3 regions of the Pedococcus sp. P2_E5 genome follow, and region 1 is predicted to be linked to each of the others. Evidence: predicted binding sites of a transcription regulator. Region 1 holds the regulator's gene; each other region holds the start of a gene.

Region 1 (6,842 bases):
CATCCTGACCGGCGCCGGCATCTCCACCGACTCGGGCATCCCCGACTACCGAGGTCCTGACGGCTCCCGTCGCGTGACGCCCATGCAGTACGCCGAGTTCCTGGGTTCCTCCGAGGCGAGGCAGCGCTACTGGGCGCGCAGCTACGTGGGGTGGCAGCGGTTCAACCGGGCCCAGCCCAACTCCGGCCACGAGGCCGTGGCGAGGCTCCAGGGTCGCGGGCTGGTCGGCCCGGTCATCACCCAGAACGTCGACGGTCTGCACCAGCGCGCGGGGGCGACCGACGTCGAGGAGCTGCACGGGTCGCTGGCGCGGGTCGTCTGCCTGACCTGTGGCGACCGCACCTCCCGCTGGGATCTCGACGACCGCATGCGCGAGAGCAACCCCACCTACACGGTGACCAGCGACGAGATCCGTCCGGACGGTGACATCGTGCTGAACGACCTCGACGTCGCCGCCTTCCGCACTCCGCTGTGTCTCGTCTGCGGCCACGACACACTCAAGCCGGACGTCGTGTTCTTCGGTGAGTCCGTGCCGAAACCGTTGGTGGAGAAGTGTTTTCGCCTCACTGAGGAGGCCAGCGCGCTGGTGGTCCTGGGCTCGAGCCTGAAGGTCATGAGCGGCTACCGCTTCGTTCGCCGCGCCGCCGCGCTCGGCATCCCGGTCGCGATCATCACCCGCGGACCGACCCGCGGCGATGGCGAGGCCAGCGTGCAGGTCGACGCGCCGCTCGCCCCGACCCTCGAGGAACTGCTCAGCCGCCTGGCCGCCTGACCACCGCCCACCCTCGGCCTTCCGCCGGCCCGACTTCTGGCCACTGGTGGCGCATCCGACGCGCTGACGACGCAAGACACCCAGCATGGGTGGCCAGAAGTGCGGGGTGGGCGCGAGAAGTGGGGCTTCAGCCGGTCGGCCGCCTGGCCACCAGCACGACGTCGATCGCGTCACCGTCGTCCGTCGGGCGCACGTACTCCTCGCACCGCTCGATCTGCAGGTCCCCGGCCGCGGCGCGCAGCTGCTCGGGGGTGTGCAGCAGCGCCGGGTCGGACGGGCCGCCGACCCCTTCGGTCAGGTTGCGCAGCCCGTGCCCGACGACCACCAGCGCACCGCCCGGCGCCAACCAGGTCCGGGTGCGGGACACCACGTCCGAGGGCAGGTGCAGGTATGACACGAGGACGAGGTCGTAGTGCACCTGGGGCGCCGGGTGCCAGGAGCGGGCGTCCGCCACCACCCAGTCCACCCGGATCCCGCGGCTGGAAGCCTCCTTCTCGCCCTTGGCCAGACCCACGGCAGAGAAGTCGACCGCCGTGACCCGCCAGCCCTTCGCGGCAAGCCACACGGCGTGACGGCCCTCGCCGGCGCCGAGGTCGAGGGCGCGGCCGGGTGGCCAGCCACCCACGATCCGTTCCACCTCGGCGTTGGGCGTCGCGCTCCAGACGTGCGCCTGGGCGGCATACCGCTCGTCCCACAGGGCCTGGCGATCGGTGTGCCCACCGCGGTCGGGGTCGGGCAGCTTCGCGTCGCCGGCCGAGCCGGGAGCGCCGTGGCTGTGACCGTGCTCGTGGTTCATCCCCCTAGCATCGCCGATATGAGCAGCATTGCCCCGGACAGCGGCCGCGCAATCGTCGTCCGCGACGCGACGCAGGCAGACCTTCCCGCCATGGCCGCCATCTACGACGACCAGGTCCGCACCTCGGTGGCGACCTTCGACACCGAACCCCGCGGCGCGGCATACCTCGGGGAGAAGCTGGCGGCCGCCGGCGCGGGCAACGTCGGCAATGTCGTCCTCGTCGCCTGTGCGGACGAGCAGCTGCTCGGGTACGCGTTCTCCGGCGCCTTCCGCCCGCGGCCGGCCTACGACGGCACCAAGGAGGTGTCGGTCTACCTCGCGGAGGGCGCCCGCGGTCGCGGCCTCGGCCGGACCCTGTATGCCGCGCTGCTGGCGCGGCTGGACGCCGCACCTGATGTGCACACCCAGGTGGCGGTGATCGCCCTGCCCAACGACGCGAGCGTCGCGCTGCACGTGGCGTGCGGTTTCGAGCGGGTGGGCGTGCTGCGCGAGGTCGGGCACAAGTTCGGTCGTTATGTCGACACTGCCTGGTACCAACGGATGACTCCGCAAAAGTAGGGCTGGCGCGTCGCCCCGTCTCTTGGCACCCTCGAAGGAGCATCTTTCGCACGCTGTGGAGGTTGGGAGATGGGCGCCACCGGAGCCGGGCCGTTCGAGAACGACGACGCGCTCGACCTGCTCGACGAGCTCGAGGAGTCCGAGCACGAGGTACGACGCAAGAGGGTCGAGTCGGCCCTCGACCAGGTGGTTCGTGCGCGGGGGTACATCGAGGCGCCCACCATGTCGCAGGCAGTGGCGGCCGCGGTGCTCGTGGCTGCGTGTGACGACTTCGAATCCGTCGTGGGAGAACGCAATGTGCCCTGGTGGGTCGACGAGGAACCCATCGAGGTGGACGAACAGCTCGAGGAGCTCGCCACCCGGGCGCTGCACCGGGCCCTGCAGTCCGACGACAACGAGCTCTGGGAGCTGTGGGCCGACGGTGACGGCGGCGAACGCTTCGCCACGAGGATCACGCACTACCTCGACGCGCTGGGTGACTGACTGGTTACTGCCTGGGTGACTGACTGGGGGACTGACCCGTCGCCCGGCAGACCCCGAGCACCGCGTCGATCTGGTCCAGGTTCAGCTGCGAACAGGCGTGGCTCGCGGCGTCGATCAGGTCCGCGAGCAGTTCGATCTCGGATCCGAGCACCTGGTCGGTGAGATCGGGGTCGGGATGGGCCTCCATGTGTAGAGAACGGTTGGAAGAGTCGCCTGTTACGGGGCGCAGAGCAGGCAAGCCTGGGGGGCCTTCTTGAGTCCGTTCGGGTGATGGGCCATCAGCCGAACGGACGAGGCGCGAGCCGCGCTGAGCCCACAGCGGTCCGGACACACGTGTGCCGCGGAGCGCGCGAGGCGCTCCGCGGCACACGTCGCCGGGACTGAGGGTCGAGCTCAGATCCGGCGAAGCACCGCCGTGACCTTGCCGAGAATCGTGGCGTGGTCTCCGTCGATGGGGTCGAAGGCGGCGTTGTGCGGCATCAGCCACACCTTGCCGTCCTTGCGCTTGAAGGTCTTGACGGTGGCCTCGTTGTCGAGCATCGCCGCGACGATGTCGCCGTTGTCGGCCGTGGGCTGCTGGCGCACGACGACCCAGTCGCCGTCGCAGATCGCGGCCTCGATCATCGAGTCACCGACGACCTGGAGGAGGAAGAGCTGCCCCTCGCCGACGATCTGGCGGGGGAGCGGGAAGACGTCCTCCACGGTCTCCTCGGCCAGGATCGGCACGCCGGCGGCGATGCGCCCTAGCACGGGCACGTAGGTCGCGGCAGGGCGCTGGTCGCCCGACCCGGTCTCGTCGTAGGTCGCGGTCTCGTCCTCGGCCGAGGCGCCGCCGCGGTAGCCGCGCATGTCGGCGGGGGAGTCGGGCGAGACGACCTCGATCGCGCGCGGCCGGTTGGGGTCGCGGCGCAGGAAGCCCTTGCGCTCGAGGGTGGACAGCTGGTGGGCGACCGAGCTGGGGGAGGTGAGCCCCACGGCCTCGCCGATCTCGCGCAGGCTCGGCGGGTACCCGCGCCGGTCGACCGAGTTGCGGATCACCTCGAGCACCCGTCGCTGCCGGACGGTGAGCCCGTCGCCGCGATCGCGGTCGGGCAGTTCCTTGACGTTGTCGTCGCTCATGCCGCTTCCTCACTTGAGCAGTTTCGGGTGCAGGTGCAGGTCAGGTGCCGTATGCCGGGTGCTCTCCGAGGCGTTGTCAGTGCCCTCTGATGTGCTTGCGGCATGAACACAGCGTATGGCCTTCGAACGCCTGTGCCAAACATGTGTTCGACGCGTGTCTTGATTGATTCGAACATGCGTGCTAGAAATCAGTCAAGCAGTTCTTCGCACATCCGTTCGAGGAGCGCCGCACAGAACGCCACAGCAACACCAACAGCAACAACAGCGCACGCCACGATGGAGGACCTGATGAGTGCAGCAGTCGCTTGGGACGTCGCCCCCGCACCGGTGCGGGTCCCCGTTCGCCCGGCTCGCCCCCGCCTGGTCTCGGTGCCCACCGGCGCAGAGGTCGTGGTGGCTCCGGCCGCCCCGTTGCGCCTGACCCGCGCCGCTCGGCTGGCGATCACGCTCACCGTGGTCATCGCAGCCGTGGCCCTGGCGATCGCCGTGTTCTCCGGCGGCGCGTCCGCCACCGTGATCGACCACTCCACCACGGTGCAGTCCGGTCAGACGCTGTCGCAGATCGCGGTCGAGCAGCTCCCGCAGCTGTCGATGGCCGAGGCGGTCGTCCACATCCAGGTCGCCAACGACCTCACCGACAGCAACGTCCACGCCGGTCAGACGCTCCTCATCCCCGCCGTCGGCTGAAGCCCCGACGGCCGCGTGGCCTACGCGTTTTGCGCTATGCGGTGACCGTTGGCTCTACGCGCTAACCCCGATGCGGGGCGGCTGTCGCGTGTAAGACGGTGGTCGGCATGCACACCACTACACGGATGGCGGCCGCTGTGGCCGCAGCTGCCGGGGCAGCGGCCTTCTCGGTCCTCCCGGCCACCGCCGCGGCGGGAACACCCACGTCGTTCACCGTCGACACCCAGTTCGTGGACGGGCCCAGCGACATCACCGCCGCCACCGGCCCTCTCTCGTCCTGCACCGAGGTCAGGGACCTCGAGAACTTCGGCGACCTGCGGACCCACAACCAGCTCGTCTTCAGCGGGGTCAAGGAGCTCACCTGCGGCACTGCGACGGTGACCATCGGCTACACCGCCTTCATCTCCATCCCCGCGTTCCAGAACGAGAACGTGCTCCCAGCCGGCGGCGGCTTCAGGACCTTCGGGGACTGGTGGGTCATCGACTCCACGCTGGCGGGTGTGAGCTCCGGCGGCGGCAAGCTGGCGGGCGACTCCCGCACCTGCACGCGGGATGCCGGCTCAGAGGGCTGCATCACCGACACCTTCCGGGGCTTCGTCTCCTAGACGCAGACGCAGCCCGGCGCGGGGGAACCGGCGCGGGGGCACCGGCGCGGGGGAGGGTGGCGCTCAGCGGTCGGCCCGCTTCGGCCGGCGTGCGGGGTGGCCCAGCTCGCCGCCCCACAGGTGCGGGGTGCCCTCGTTCTCGACCAGGGACAGGTCGCGCCCGAGGAACCCAGCCAGCCGCTGGGCCGCGACCCTCACCTGCGTGCGCCCTCGCTTCGAGACGGCCGGAGCGAGGTGCACCTCGACCTGGACCGCATCGGGTCGCACCGTCCGCTTCCAGAGCCCGACATTGGTGCCGTCGAGCACCACGCTCGCCCAGAACGGGTCGGTGTGCTCGGCATAGGGGTGGTCGGGCAGTGCGGAGAAGTTCACCTGCGGATAGGTCAGGACCGCCTCGTCATACGTCGGGAAGAGGTATGCCGCGGGCGCGGCAGGGGAGCGCCGGCGCACCTGAGTGGGGTCGAACCAGTGCGGGATGCCGGAGATCTCCACCTCCTCCAGGTGGTCCCCGAGCTGCGCGAGGGCGGCCTTGGTGTCGCTGACCGTCAGGGTGGCCCACCGGGTGAAGTCCTTGACCGACGCAGGTCCGTGGCCGCTGAAGAACCGCCGGACCAGCTCGACCACGGCCTCGTCGCGGCTGCGCTCGGGTGTCGGCGCGATGACCTCGTCGACGAGGGCGTAGGAGTGGTGGACACCCTTCATGGGCCCCGAGCAGACCAGGCCGCGCATCTCGGCGACGATGAGCAGGTGGCCGAGCTGTTCGCCGGGCTTGATGGGGGAGCCGCGCTCGACGAAGGCCTCACCGAGCTCGGGTCGAGTCAGGAAGTGCTTGTCCTGCAACAGTTTTGCCAGCAGCTCGAACCCGTCGCCGAGACGCCTGGTGTCGTCGAGGCCGAGCTGACGGTGCCGCGCTCCCATGCTCGACAGCACCCGCGGTGAGGTGAGGGCGAGGATCCAGCGCAGGTCCTCCGGAGCGACGAAGTGCCACGTCGGCCTCAGGATGTGGGTGCGCACGAAGGCGCCGGCGTCGAACTCACGCTGCACCGCGGCATACCGGTCCTTGCGGGAGCGCATCGCGAGCGAGAAGAAGGCGTGGTCGCGCTCCTGGCTCTGCACGCAGGTGAGCAGCCGCACGGCGTCGGCGGCGCGGGGGAGCGGCGCCGAGCTGAGCCGCTGGGTGGCCAGCCGCTGGGCGAGGACGGTGGCGTGATCCATGGCGTCATCCTCTCGAATACCGATGACAGCCTCTCGAATACCGCCGCCAGCCTCTCGAATACCGCCGACAGGTGCGCGACCATGGAGGGGTGGAGCAGAGCACGACCGTCGACATCGCCGCCTCGCCGGAGCGGGTCTGGGACGTGCTCACGGACGTCGAGCACTGGTCGGACTGGACGGAGTCGGTGCGCTGGGTGCGCCGCCTCGAGGACGGACCCCTGCGGACGGGCTCGACGGCCAAGATCAGCCAGCCCAAGGTCCCGACCGTGGACTGGGTGGTGACCGAGTTCGACCCGGGGCGGGAGTTCACGTGGGTGTCGGCCGGACCGGGGGCGCTCACCACGGCGAGGCACTCGGTGGAGGCGCTCCCCGGGGGCGGCAGCCGGGTCCGGCTCTCGGTGGACCAGAGCGGGATCGTGGGCTCGCTGGTCGGCCGGCTCTACCGCGGGCTCACCGAGCGATACCTCGCGATGGAGTCGGCGGGGCTCAAGGCGCAGTGCGAGGCCCGGCTCGCCTGAGGGGCCGATGAGTTCACGCGACGAGGCGATGGCCAACTTCGGTGCGGTGGTCGGCGGGCGCGGGCTGAGCGGGAGTCCGCCAAGGGAGT
Region 2 (6,842 bases), on a different contig from region 1:
CTGACGGCGGGCGAAACGCCGGGTCAGTGCGGTCGTCTGATCCTGGGCCTGCTCCGTGGTGAGGATCCCGTCGAGCTCGGCCAGGGCCTGCGCATAGCCCAGCGCCCGCGCAGCCGTCCGGCCCTCGCGCAACCCCAGGGACTCGAGGTGGCGCACCTCCCCGAGCAGCCCCTGCTCCCACATGCCGCGCACACGGGCGGCGATCCGCTCGTCGAGGCGGGCACGCGGCATACGCAGGCCGACCACGACGGTCGGCTGCACGTGGGTGCGCGTGGGCATCGTCGCCGAGAACGGTCGTCCCGTGAGCTCGATGACCTCGAGGGCGCGCACGATGCGCCGCACGTTGCCGGGCTCCATCGCCTGCGCCGCAACGGGATCCAGCTCCTCGAGGCGTGCATGGCTCGCGGCCGCACCGACGGCATCGGCCTCGGCCTCGAGTCGCGCGCGCACGGCGGCATCGGTCGGCGGGATGTCGAGGATGTCGAGGGCGGCACGGACATAGAGTCCCGAGCCACCTGCCAGCACCGGGTGGTGACCGCGGCCCTGGATGGCGGCGATGTCGGCTCGCGCCGCCAGCTGGTAGGCGGCGACGCTCGCCTCCTGCGTGACCTCCAGCACATCGAGCTGGTGGTGGGGTATGCCGCGTCGCTCGGCCAGCGGGACCTTGGCCGTCCCGATGTCCATGCCCCGGTAGAGCTGGCTGGCGTCGGCACTGACCACCTCGCCCCCGAGGGCCTCGGCGAGGTCGAGGGCGAGGTCGGACTTGCCCGTCGCCGTGGGTCCGACGACGCCGACCACCATGGGCGTCATCGGCGCACAGGTCGTGCTCGGGTCACAGGTCGTGCTCGTGGTCGTGCCAGTGCTCGCTGTCGGGGTCGTCGTGGTCGTGGTCGTGACCGAACGGATCCGGATCGACACCGGGGTGCCAGGCGAACCCGGGCTTGCCCCAGCCCTGCTTCTTGACCGCCTTGCGCGCCTTCCTGCCCCACCGCTCGCCCAGGCGGTCGACGTAGAGGAAGCCGTTGAGGTGGTCGTACTCGTGCTGCATGCAGCGGGCGAACCAGCCCGTGGCCTCGAACGAGAGCTCCGCACCGTCGACGTCGAAACCGGTGACCGTCGCCGACTCTCCGCGCTTGAGCGGGAAGCTCTCCCCCGGCACCGAGAGGCACCCCTCCGCCTCGTCGTGCGGGTCCGGCTCGTCGAGGGAGGCCTTGGTCGAGGTGACGTAGGGGTTGACGATGGCCCCCCGCGCGGGGACACCGTCCTCGTTGTCCATCTGCCAGGTGAAGACGCGAAGGCCGACGCCGATCTGGGGAGCGGCCAGGCCAACTCCGTTGGCGGCGTCCATGGTGTCGAACATGTCGGCGACGAGGCTGCGCAGGTCGTCGTCGAACGTCGCCACGGGTTCGGCCCGGCGATGGAGCACGGGCTCGCCGGTGATGACGATGGGGCGGACGGTCATGGCCGGAAGTCTTCCAGACGGCGCTGGTCGCACCCGGTTCCGGGTGCTGCCGCGCTCAGCCGCACGACGGCGCCGGGACCGCGGCCGGTCGGCCCACACCCGGCATACCCAGGGAAACCCCCGGCTTGCCCGGGACCGGCGCGTCCTGCAGGGCTGCCCACGCGTCGCCACCCGTGGTGCGCCGCACGGAGTAGGCACCACCCTCCAGGGCGGCGTCGGCCACGAGGTGGTGCGGGGCGCCGTAGGTGACACCGACGGTGACCATGTCGCCGGGCCGAGGGCGCTCAGCGCCGTCAGGGACGGCGAAGTGGACCAGCCGGTTGTCACGCGCGCGCCCCGAAAGGCGGTGTGTCGCAGTGTCCTTGCGACCTTCGCCGGTGGCGACGAGGACTTCGACGTCCCGACCCTCGACGGTGCGGTTCTCGGCCCAGGAGATCTCCTCCTGTGCGGCGATGAGCCGCTCGTACCGCTCCTGGACCACGGCCTTCGGCACCTGGTCCGCCATCGTCGCAGCCGGCGTGCCCGCGCGGATCGAGTACTGGAAGGTGAACGCGCTGGCGAACCGGGACTCGCGCACCACCCGCAGCGTCTCCTCGAAATCCGCCTCGGTCTCGCCCGGGAAACCCACGATGATGTCGGTCGTGATCGCGGCATCGGGGATCTGCTCACGCACCCGGTCGATGATGCCGAGGAACTTCTCGCTGCGGTAGGACCGGCGCATCTGCTTCAGGACGCGGTCCGACCCCGACTGCAAAGGCATGTGCAGGCTCGGCATGACGTTGGGGGTCTGGGCCATCGCGGCGATGACGTCGTCGGTGAAGGCCGCCGGGTGGGGGCTGGTGAAGCGCACCCGCTCGAGCCCGTCGACGTCACCGCAGGCGCGCAGGAGCTTGCCGAAGGCGAACCGGTCGCCGAACTCGACGCCGTAGGTGTTGACGTTCTGCCCCAGCAGGGTGATCTCGACGACGCCCTGCTCGACCAGGGCCTGTACCTCGGCAAGGACGTCACCGGGGCGACGGTCGGCCTCCTTGCCGCGCAGGCTCGGGACGATGCAGAACGTGCAGGTGTTGTTGCAGCCCACTGAGATCGACACCCATCCGGCGTAGGCCGAGTCGCGCCGGGTGGGGAGCGTGCTGGGGAACACCTCGAGGCTCTCGAGGATCTCGACCTCGGCGCGCTTGTTGTGGCGGGCCCGGTCGAGCAGGGCGGGCAGGCTTCCGATGTTGTTGGTGCCGAACACGACGTCGACCCACGGAGCACGCTGCACGATCGTGGAGCGGTCCTTCTGCGCCATGCAGCCGCCGACCGCGATCTGCATGTCGGGGTTCCTGGTCTTGGCAGGACGCAGCTGGCCGAGGTTGCCGTAGAGCTTGTTGTCGGCGTTCTCACGCACCGCACAGGTGTTGAAGACGACGACGTCGGCCGCCTCCGGCCGCGTGGTCGCGGGCAGGCTGTTGACGTCGATGTAGCCCGCCGTCTCGAGCAGGCCGGCGAGCCGCTCCGAGTCGTGCACGTTCATCTGGCAGCCGTGCGTGCGGACGTCGTAGGTCTTGGGTGCAGTGGTGGTGGTACTCATCGCACGCCAAGGGTACGGGGTGAACGCGCCGACTCAGTCGCGCTGATGCTCGGGGGCGGCGGCAATCGCCTCGCGGATGACCGCCATCGCCAGGTCTGCGGGGTAGCCCTTGCGCGCGAGCATCCCGGCCAGTCGCCGCTTCTGGACGACCGGCTCCAGTCCGTGCATCGACCTGAGCCGCTTGGTCACGAGCTGTGCGGCACGGTCGCGCTCGTCCTCGGGGTTGATCGACTCGAGGGTCGCCCTGGCGGTCTCGTCGTCGACACCCTTGGTCCGCAGCTCACGCGCCAGCGCGCGCCGGGCCAGGCCGCGTCCGGCTTGTTGCGACCGGACGAGCATCCCCGCGTAGGCCTCGTCGTCGACCAGCCCGACCGAGGTCATCCGGTCGAGCACGGCCTCGGCGACATCGTCGGGACAGTTGCGTTGGCGCAGCTTGTCACGCAGCTGCTGACGACTCTTGGGCGACAGGGCGAGCTGTCGCAGCACGATCTGGCGCGCGACGTCGTAGGCGTCCGGCTCGCCGTCACGCGCCTGGAGGTCTGCCTCGGGGTCGCCGGGGACGGGTTGCCAGGCCCGTGGGCGTGCCGGTCTCGGCTGCGGCTCGTCGGCGGGAGCGGACGCCGCGGCCAGGGCCGCCTCAAGGGCTGCCCTGGCCGCGTCGTGTCGTTCGGTCATTGCGGATCAGTCACTGCTCGCTCAGTGGCGGGTCGCTCGAGCCGTGGCTCAGAACTCGACCGGCACCTCGGGGACGGCGTCGGCCGGCTTGTCGACCTGCGGACCGATCCCGAGCTTTTCCTTGATCTTCTTCTCGATCTCGTTGCCGAGGTCGGGGTTGTCCTTGAGGAACTGACGGGCGTTCTCCTTGCCCTGCCCGAGCTGGTCACCCTCGTAGGTGTACCAAGCTCCGGCCTTGCGGACGAAGCCCTGCTCGACGCCCATGTCGATGAGCCCACCCTCGCGGGAGATGCCCTGGCCGTAGAGGATGTCGAACTCGGCCTGCTTGAACGGCGGCYCCACCTTGTTCTTGACGACCTTGACCCGGGTGCGGTTGCCGACCGGCTCGCTGCCGTCCTTGAGCGTCTCGATGCGACGCACGTCCAGGCGCACCGAGGCGTAGAACTTCAGCGCCTTGCCACCTGTCGTCGTCTCGGGCGAGCCGAACATGACGCCGATCTTCTCGCGCAGCTGGTTGATGAAGATGGCCGTCGTGCCGGTGTTGTTGAGGGCGCCGGTGAGCTTGCGCAGGGCCTGGGACATCAGCCGGGCCTGCAGGCCGACGTGGCTGTCACCCATCTCGCCCTCGATCTCGGCACGTGGCACGAGCGCGGCGACGGAGTCGATGACGATGATGTCGATGGCGCCCGAGCGGATCAGCATGTCGGCGATCTCGAGCGCCTGCTCCCCCGTGTCGGGCTGGCTGACCAGGAGTGCGTCGGTGTCGACCCCGAGCTTCTTGGCGTAGTCAGGGTCGAGGGCGTGCTCGGCGTCGATGAACGCTGCGATACCGCCGGCCTTCTGCGCACTGGCCACCGCGTGCAGCGCGACCGTCGTCTTGCCCGAGGACTCCGGGCCGTAGATCTCCACGACGCGGCCGCGGGGGAGCCCGCCGATGCCGAGCGCGACATCGAGCGCGATCGAGCCGGTGGGGATCACGTCGATGGGGGGCCGGACGTCGTCGCCGAGGCGCATGACCGCACCCTTGCCGAACGACTTCTCGATCTGCCCCATCACGCTGTCGAGGGACTTTGCCTTCTGGTCCACAGTGGGAGTGTTCGCTCCAGCCATTCTGGCCACCGTTCCTTCTTTCGCTTCGAGTCGGGCGCGCCTGCCTTCGACCCTGGGGCAGCTGATCTGCTTGTCGGGTCAGACGCTAGGTGTCGGCACCGACAGCCGTCCGGGACGCTCTCGCGGCCTGTGGACGGTGGGTCTGTCGCGGTTCCACCTGTGGATGACATTACCGAACACCTGTTCGAAATCCGGCATCCGACGCGCGACACGCCGCCATCTTTTCCGCGACACCTCTCGCGACCCTCCCCGGACGGTGCGAGACAGGTCCCGAGACCTTCCCCAAGGCGCTCGGGGAGACCAGCCGCAGGTCCGCCTCCGCCGGTTCAGTCCTCCGTGCGACCGTCGCGCCGCATCGGCGTGTGCGGGATCCCGTCGTCGAGGAAGCCTCGTCCGCTCGGCGCGAAACCGAACGCGGCATACCAGTCCACAAGGTGCGACTGGGCGTCGAGCACCACGGCTCGCTCCCCCGCCACGTCGAGCGCCGCTCGCACCAGCAGCCGGGCCAGACCGTGGCCGCGCGCCTGCGGCGCCGTCGCCACCCGACCGATGCGCAGGGCCTCCCCGTCGTCCAGCAACCGCAGGGTCGCCACCGGCAGACCGTCCTGCTCGACCCACAGGTGGCGCGTCGCCGGCTCGAGGTCACGGCCGTCGAGGTCGAGGTAGGGGCAGTCCTGCTCCACGACGAAGACCTGGGAACGCAGCGCCCACAAGCGGTACCCCGTCAGGGGGTCGAGGTCGGCAAAGCCCGCCAGCCGCACACCGTCCGCCCGCTCCTGCATGTCGTCGATGCTAGGCGCCCGGAGGACGACGACCGAGGGACTACGACCGAGGGACTACGAGAGGAGCAGCTTCTCCAGGCGGCGGGCCGTCCCCACGACGCCGATCCCGCCCAGCACCACGAGGTAGCCCACGTGCGCGAGCACCCCCCAGCCGACGTCGCCGAGCATCAGCGCGCGTTCGAGGGCGACGCCGTGGTAGAGCGGCGTCACCCGCACCAGCCACTGGAGGGCCTCGGGATAGGTCGACAGCGGGAAGAACGTCGCGGAGAACAGGAACATCGGCTGGATGGCCAAGGTGATGTAGTCGAAGTGCACCCAGGACTTCATGAACGTGGTCGCGAACATCCCCAGCGCGGCGAAGGCGAACCCTATGAAGACCGCAGCCGGCAGGGCCAGCAGAGCCCACCACGACCCGACCGCCCCTGCGAGCAGCGCGACGACGAGGAAGGCCGCGGAGTAGAGGCCACCACGGATGAGGGACCAGGCGATCTCGCCGACGGCGATGTCGCGCGGGCCCATCGGCGTCGCGAGGACCGCGTCGTAGAGCTTGGCGTAGCGCAGCTTGAAGAACACGTTGAAGGTCGAGTCGAACACGGCGCCGTTCATCGCCGAGGCGGCCAGCAGCGCGGGGGCCACGAACTGGGGGTAGGAGACCACTGCACCCGAGTCGGTCGTGACGGTCTTCACGAGCGCACCGATGCCGATACCGAGGGAGAACAGGTAGAACACCGGCTCGGCGAACCCGGTCACCAGCGCGATCCAGCCGTGGCGGAACGACGTGACGTTGCGTTCGATGAGCATCCTGGCCAGTCCGGCCCCGGCGGGCATCGGCACCAGCCTGGCCAGCCGCGCCGACGCCTGTGCGCGCCCGGACCCGGACGAGGACCCGGACGCGGACCGGGGGCTGGAGGTCGAGGTGCTCACGGGACCAGCCGCCTCGCGAAGGCCTTCTCCGCGAGCCACCAGCCCACCGCGGCATACATCGCCAGCACCAGCAGGTGACCGAAGAACGGCGCCCAGACGACAACACCTGTCGCCACCGCACGACACGCCTCCACCCCGTGCCACAGCGGGGTGACCCACGCGATGGGCTGCATCCAGCCGGGCAGCTGCTCGATGGGGAAGAACGTGCCGGAGAACAGCATCAGCGGCGTCACGATCCAGCGGAACAGGATGTTGAAGCCGTCATCGCCCTCCTGCCTGGCGGTGAACGCGAAGATCGGGGTGGTGAACGCCA
Region 3 (6,842 bases), on a different contig from region 1:
GCGACGATGGCCTTGAACAGGTTGACCGAGGTCGAGTCGGTGACGACGACCTGCCCCTGAGCCGCACCCACCAGCGAACCGATGCGGTCGCCGACGCGTTCGGGGGCACCCCACCAGTCGGACTCGTTCCACGCCCGGATGAGCTGCTCGCCCCACTGCCTGGACACCACGTCGGCGGCGGTCTCGGCAGCGGCGACCGAGAGCGCGCCGAGCGAGTTGCCGTCGAGGTAGATCACACCGTCGGGGATGCGGAAGGCGCTGCGGCGGTCGGTCGAGGCGTGTTCGGCGTCGAGGGCAGCGGCACGGGAGGCGAGGTCGGTCATGTCCGCAACCTATCGGGGCGGCGGCGGGCGATGTCAGGGCCCCGAGGCGGCTTTCTCAGGTCAGTCCGGCAGCGCCATGAAGAGCACGTTCTGGTGGTCGTCCGGCAACCACCAGGGACGACCCTCGCCGACGACCTGCCACCCCCTGCGCCGGTACAGCTCCACAGCCGATGCGGTCTCCTGCACGACGTCCAGCACCGGAGTCCGGCCCGAGCCGCGGATCGCTTCGACCGCCTTCGCGAGGAGGGCCTTGCCGACGCCGCGGCCGACCACCGTGTGGTCGACGAACAGCACGGCCACTGCGGCGAGCTCCTCTCGGGACCGGCCGGTACCAGCCATCCAGAGGTCCGCCTCCATGCCGGGCTCCACGCGCGCGACGGCAACGTGCCCGACCACGCGGCCGTCGAGCTCGGCGGCCCAGGCCGCGTCCTCGTCGGCGCGCGCGATGAAGTCCTCCACCGGGAACGGCAGGGGCCAGTTCTGGGGATACCCCGAGTGCGGTCGCTGCGCGGCGAGCACGTCGGCCAGCACGGGGATGTCCTGCGACGTGCGCTCACGAACCACGACCTGACCCATGCCCACAACTCTAGGTCGCCCCCGCCGGCGAGCCGGAGGACCCAGGCGATCCGGCTGTCAGCTGCGGCCCTACGCTGGCGCGGTGAGTTCGGTTCCCACCATTGGTGTCCTCGCCGTCCAGGGCGACGTGCGCGAGCACCTGTATGCCGTGGAGCAGGCAGGAGCCCGCGGCGCCACCGTGCGCCGGACCTCCGAGCTGGACGCGGTGGACGCGCTCATCATCCCCGGCGGGGAGTRCACGACCATGGACAAGCTGGTCCGGGCCTTCGACCTGCGCGACCCACTGCGGGCGCGGCTGGGAGCCGGCATGCCGGCATACGGGTCCTGCGCGGGGATGATCATGCTCGCCGACCGCATCGCCGACGCCCGACCCGACCAGCAGACGCTCGGCGGTCTCGACATCACGGTGCGTCGCAACGCGTTCGGCCGGCAGGTGGACTCCTTCGAGGAGGACCTGCACATCCGGGCCATCGGTGGTGCGCCCATGCGGGCCGTGTTCATCCGTGCGCCGTGGGTCGAAGAGGTGGGCGAGGGGGTCGAGGTGCTGGCCCGCGTCGAGGACGGACCCGCCGCAGGTAGGATCGTCGCCGTTCGTCAGGGGTCGCTGATGGCCACCTCCTTCCACCCGGAAGTGACCGGTGACCACCGGTTCCACCAGTTGTTCGTCGAGATCGTGAGAGGCAAGGCATGAGCGGCCACAGCAAATGGGCAACCACGAAGCACAAGAAGGCTGCCATCGACGCGAAGCGGGGCAAGCTCTTCGCCAAGCTGATCAAGAACATCGAGGTCGCCGCGCGCACCGGTGGCGGTGACCCCACGGGCAACCCGACGCTCTACGACGCCATCCAGAAGGCCAAGAAGACCTCGGTCCCCAACAACAACATCGACAACGCCGTCAAGCGCGGGTCCGGTGCGACGGCCGGTGGCGCCGACTGGGAGACCATCACCTACGAGGGCTACGCGCCCGGCGGTGTCGCCGTCCTCATCGAGTGCCTGACGGACAACCGCAACCGGGCGGCCGCCGAGGTCCGCACCGCGCTGACCCGCAACGGAGGCCAGCTGGCCGACCCCGGTTCGGTGTCCTACGTCTTCGACCGCAAGGGCGTCGTCGTGGTCCCCAAGGGGGACAAGACCGAGGACGACATCCTCGAGATCGTCCTCGAGGCGGGCGCCGACGAGGTCAACGACCTCGGCGACGCGTTCGAGATCATCTCCGAGGCGACCGACTTCGTCGCCGTCCGCAAAGCCGTCCAGGACGCCGGGATCGACTACGACTCGGCCGAGGCCTCGTGGGTGCCGAACCTGCGGGTCCCGCTCGACGCCGACGGTGCGCGCAAGATGATCCGCGTCATCGAGGCCCTGGAGGACTCCGACGACGTGCAGGACGTGTTCGCCAACGGAGACATCAGCGACGACGTGCTCGCCGAGATCGAGGACGACGACGAGTAGAAGGCGTGTTGCTGCGCCCGCAGGTGCGGACCGGTGTGTAGCGTTCAACCCGAACATGTGTTCGGAAACGCATGCTCGTTCGAAAAACACAGTCGGACGTGAGGGAGCAGCTGTCGTGCGCGTACTCGGGGTCGATCCCGGCCTGACCCGGTGTGGCATCGGTGTGGTCGAGGGCGGTCGTGGTCGCCAGGTCCGCCTCGTCGCCGTCGGTGTGGTGCGTTCCCCCGCCACCGAGCCGACCGCCGAGCGGCTGCTCTACCTCCAGACCGAGCTCGACGCCTGGCTCGACCGGTTCGAGCCCGATGCGATCGCCGTGGAGCAGGTCTTCGCCGACGTCAACGTCGCCAGCGTCATGAACACCATGCAGGCCTCGGCGATCCCGCTGCTGGCCGCGGCACGCAGGGGGCTGCCGGTCCAGCTGCACACGCCGACCTCGGTCAAGGCGGCGGTCACCGGATCCGGTCGGGCCGACAAGGCCCAGGTGACGGCGATGGTGACCCGGATCCTGCGGATGGAGTCCCCGCCCAAGCCCGCCGATGCCGCCGACGCCCTGGCCCTCGCGATCTGCCACCTCTGGCAGGGCGCAGCCGCCAACCGGCTCCAGGACGCCGCCCGCGCGGAACAGGCACGTCTTCGCGCGGCCGGCCGAGCGGCGGTGGCCCGGTGATCGCCTCGGTCCGCGGACCGGTGCGGCACATCGGTCTCGACCGCGTGGTCGTCGAGGTCGGGGGAGTCGGCATGCTGCTGCACACGACGCCGGCCACCGCGTCCTCGCTGCACCTCGGTCAGGAGGCGCTGCTCGCGACCACCCTGGTCGTCCGCGAGGACTCGCTGACCCTCTACGCCTTCACGTCCGACGACGAGCGTGACATCTTCGAACAGGTGCAGACCGTCTCGGGTGTCGGACCTCGGATCGCCCTCGCGATGCTCTCGGTCCTGGCCCCGGACCGATTGCGGGCCGCGGTCGGCAGCGCCGACCTCGCGACGCTCACCAAGGTGCCCGGCATCGGCCGCAAGGGGGCCGAGCGGATCGTCCTCGAGCTGCGCGACAAGCTCGGTATGCCGTCCGGTGCGGCCGGTGCCGCGACCGCGGTCCCGGCCGTGGGCGCCACCGCGTGGCGTGACCAGGTGGCCGAGGCGCTCGTGGGGCTCGGCTACTCCGCCAAGCAGGCCGATGACGCGGTGTCACGGGCCGCGGAGGCAGCGCCGGCCGGTGCCGACGTCTCCGCGATGCTCCGTGCGGCCCTGCGAGAGCTCGGGCGATAGGCCATGGCTGACGGGTTCTCCTCCGAGATGTTCGAGGACTCCTCGATCGATGCCACCGCGCGCGTGGTCGACGCCGAGGGCGACGCCGACGAACGCACCGTCGAGGCGGCCCTGCGACCGCGCAGGCTCAGCGAGTTCACCGGCCAGACCCGGGTGTGCGACCAGCTGTCGCTCGTGCTCGAGGCAGCAAGGAGACGCGGGACGCCGCCCGACCACGTCCTGCTGTCCGGGCCGCCGGGGCTGGGCAAGACCACCCTGGCCATGCTGATCGGCACCGAGCTCGAGCGTCCGATCCGCATCACCAGCGGCCCCGCCATCCAGCACGCAGGCGATCTCGCGGCCGTGCTCTCCTCGCTCATGGAGGGGGAGGTGCTCTTCCTCGACGAGATCCATCGCATGTCGCGCTCGGCCGAGGAGATGCTCTACCTCGCCATGGAGGACTTCCGCGTCGACGTCATCGTCGGCAAGGGCCCCGGCGCCACGGCCATCCCGCTGGAGCTCCCGGCCTTCACCGTCGTGGGCGCCACCACCCGGGCGGGGCTCCTGCCCGCACCGCTGCGCGACCGGTTCGGCTTCACCGGACACCTCGACTTCTACTCCGCCGAGGACCTGGTCACGATCCTGGAACGTTCTGCGCGACTGCTCGAGGTGTCGGCCGACACCGACGGCATCACCGAGATCGCCCGTCGGTCGCGTGGCACACCACGCGTCGCCAACCGACTGCTGCGTCGGGTCCGCGACTGGGCCCAGGTGCACGGACGCCACGTCGTGGACGAGGAGGCGGCGCACGCCGCGCTGGCCCTGTTCGACGTCGACGACCGCGGCCTGGACCGACTCGACCGTGCCGTCCTCGACTCCCTGTGCAGGCGGTTCGGAGGGGGACCGGTCGGTCTGTCGACCCTGGCCGTCGCCGTGGGGGAGGAGGCCGACACGGTCGAGACCGTCGCCGAGCCGTTCCTCGTCCGTGAGGGCTTCATCACCCGCACGCCCCGTGGCCGCGCCGCGACCGCCATGGCGTGGCAGCACCTCGGCCTGACGCCCCCGCACGGCTACCAGCCCCAGCCCAGCCTGCCCCTGGACACCGGTGAGGGCCGCTTCGGCGGGTGACCCGCTCTGCCGGCGTGCCCGCGGCATACCTGCGGGGTGGTTGTGGCTGGCCGGCAAAGGTCACGATTGGAACGCAGCCACGGTGGGGCACGTTGGTCGGTATGCCGTGCGTCACCTACACTCGGGCGGTCCCCCGGCTGGAGCCGGGGACTTGCGCGTGCCCGACTGCGTGGCGCCGCACACTGACTGCCCCAACCGTGAAGGGACTGCTCCATGTCGAATGGCGGCTCGCCCATAGCCAGCCTGCTGATCTTTGCGCTGCCGGTGCTGCTCATCATCTTCATGGTGTTCAGCCAGCGTCGGCGCCAGCGCGAGGTGCAGTCACTGCAGGCAGCCCTGGCTGTCGGCGACGAGGTCTGCACGACCTCCGGGCTCTACGGCACGATCATCTCCCTCGACGACAGCACCGCCACCCTGGAGATCAGCCCCGGGGTCACCGTCCGCTTCGACCGGCGCGCCATCGGCACCAAGACGGTGTCCAGCGGGCCGGCCGCACCCAGCACCACCGAGTAGAGGTCCCCGCACGTGGCAATCAACCCACACAACCGCAAGCCGCTGAAGGTCCTGTCGGCGCTGGCGGCTCTCAGCCTCGGCCTCTACGGCCTGCTCTTCGCCGCGACCACCTGGGGTGACGCCCAGTGGCAGCCCAAGCTCGGTCTCGACCTCGACGGCGGCACCCAGCTGGTGCTGAAGCCGGTCCTGGTCGGCAACAGCCGGGTCACCAACGAGCAGCTGACCCAGGCGCGCGACATCATCGTCCAGCGCGTCGACGCCAACGGCGTCGCGGGCGCCGAGGTGACCACGCGCAACGGCGAGGACATCGTGGTGAGCGTCCCGGGCACGAGCCTGGACAAGACGACCGAGGACGCCATCCGCAAGTCCTCGCAGATGCGCTTCCGTCCCGTGCTCGCGGCGGCGCCCGGAGTGAACCAGCCGACCCCGACGGGCACGGCCACCGGGACGGCAACGGGTACCGGCACCGCCACGCCGACCAGCAAGGCGCCCAGTCCCTCCGCCACGGCCACGGGCTCGGCGACCTCGGCCGGCTCGGGCCTGCCCGGGGCGTTCGTCAAGGCAACGACGCCCACCCCCACGGACACCGCGACTGCCACGTCGACGGCCAAGCCCACGGGCTCGACGGCGGCGCCGCAGAACGGCAGCGACCTGGCCTGGGTCACCGACGACCTCTCCAAGGCCTTCCAGGCGCTGGACTGCTCCGACCCCGCCGCGGTCGACAAGATCGTGGACGACCCCGCGAAGCCGCTCGTGACCTGCAGCGACGACGGCGCCGAGAAGTACATCCTCGGCCCGGTCGTGGTGAACGGCGACCAGATCAAGGACGCCGCGGCCGGCTACCGACCGTTGTCCAACGGCCAGCCGTCCAGCACCGTCGAGATCACCCTGAGCTTCAAGTCCGAGGGCACCAAGGCCTACGCCGAGGCGAGCAAGCGGATGGTCTCCCTCGAGTCCCCGCGCAACCAGATGGCCGCCACCCTGGACTCGCGCGTGATCGTCGCACCGTACTTCCAGGCGGCGATCCTCGACGGACAGGCCAGCATCTCGGGCCAGTTCACGATCCAGTCGGCCCGCGACCTGGCCAACCAGCTCAAGTTCGGTGCCCTGCCGCTGTCGTTCACGCTGCAGACCCGTGACCAGATCAGCCCGACCCTCGGCAGCGAGCAGCTCAGGATGGGTCTGATCGCCGGCGTCATCGGCTTCGCGCTGGTCTTCATGTACTCCCTCGCGCAGTACCGCGCCCTCGGCCTGGTCACCGTGCTGTCGATCATCATCGCGGCGCTGCTGACCTACGGCGCGATCGCGGTACTCGGCTGGTCGCACAACTTCAGACTCGACATGGCCGGCGTGACAGGGCTGATCGTGGCCATCGGTGTCACCGCCGACTCCTTCATCGTCTACTTCGAACGCATCCGCGACGAGGTGCGAGAGGGCAGGCCCCTGCGTGCTGCCGTCGACACCGGGTGGCGCCGGGCTCGACGCACCATCCTGGCCGCGGACGGCGTGAACTTCCTGGCCGCCTTCGTCCTCTACCTGCTGGCGTCCTCCAACGTGCGTGGGTTCGCCTTCACCCTCGGCCTCACAACCCTGATCGACCTGCTCATC

The links. The regulator LexA, encoded in region 1, represses DNA repair genes until DNA is damaged. The targets are predictions, from matches to a motif close to TCGAACANNTGTTCGA.
Region 2: a site for LexA is predicted at 4,996-5,011, ahead of recA (recombinase RecA). Genes of this name have one in related genera too.
Region 3: a site for LexA is predicted at 2,398-2,413, ahead of ruvC (crossover junction endodeoxyribonuclease RuvC). Genes of this name have one in related genera too.

Annotation. Positions count from the first base shown of each region.
Region 1 is NZ_JBFUEP010000046.1:22,384-29,225, reverse strand. Features, by position in the region: gene AC1DVZ_RS15385 (NAD-dependent protein deacetylase) at 1-772, shown strand, start outside; gene AC1DVZ_RS15380 (class I SAM-dependent methyltransferase) at 900-1,568, opposite strand; gene AC1DVZ_RS15375 (N-acetyltransferase family protein) at 1,587-2,126, shown strand; gene AC1DVZ_RS15370 (DUF4259 domain-containing protein) at 2,196-2,609, shown strand; gene AC1DVZ_RS15365 (hypothetical protein) at 2,614-2,796, opposite strand; gene lexA (transcriptional repressor LexA) at 3,003-3,728, opposite strand; gene AC1DVZ_RS15355 (LysM peptidoglycan-binding domain-containing protein) at 4,017-4,415, shown strand; gene AC1DVZ_RS15350 (hypothetical protein) at 4,523-5,020, shown strand; gene AC1DVZ_RS15345 (winged helix DNA-binding domain-containing protein) at 5,084-6,235, opposite strand; gene AC1DVZ_RS15340 (SRPBCC family protein) at 6,325-6,753, shown strand.
Region 2 is NZ_JBFUEP010000037.1:20,684-27,525, reverse strand. Features, by position in the region: gene miaA (tRNA (adenosine(37)-N6)-dimethylallyltransferase MiaA) at 1-810, opposite strand, end outside; gene def (peptide deformylase) at 833-1,462, opposite strand; gene miaB (tRNA (N6-isopentenyl adenosine(37)-C2)-methylthiotransferase MiaB) at 1,518-3,038, opposite strand; gene AC1DVZ_RS13635 (regulatory protein RecX) at 3,072-3,713, opposite strand; gene recA (recombinase RecA) at 3,762-4,823, opposite strand; gene AC1DVZ_RS13625 (GNAT family N-acetyltransferase) at 5,150-5,605, opposite strand; gene AC1DVZ_RS13620 (ABC transporter permease) at 5,660-6,529, opposite strand; gene AC1DVZ_RS13615 (ABC transporter permease) at 6,526-6,842, opposite strand, start outside.
Region 3 is NZ_JBFUEP010000045.1:20,022-26,863, reverse strand. Features, by position in the region: gene kynU (kynureninase) at 1-323, opposite strand, end outside; gene AC1DVZ_RS15195 (GNAT family N-acetyltransferase) at 384-899, opposite strand; gene pdxT (pyridoxal 5'-phosphate synthase glutaminase subunit PdxT) at 982-1,590, shown strand; gene AC1DVZ_RS15185 (YebC/PmpR family DNA-binding transcriptional regulator) at 1,587-2,348, shown strand; gene ruvC (crossover junction endodeoxyribonuclease RuvC) at 2,464-3,015, shown strand; gene ruvA (Holliday junction branch migration protein RuvA) at 3,012-3,614, shown strand; gene ruvB (Holliday junction branch migration DNA helicase RuvB) at 3,618-4,721, shown strand; gene yajC (preprotein translocase subunit YajC) at 4,935-5,234, shown strand; gene secD (protein translocase subunit SecD) at 5,247-6,842, shown strand, end outside.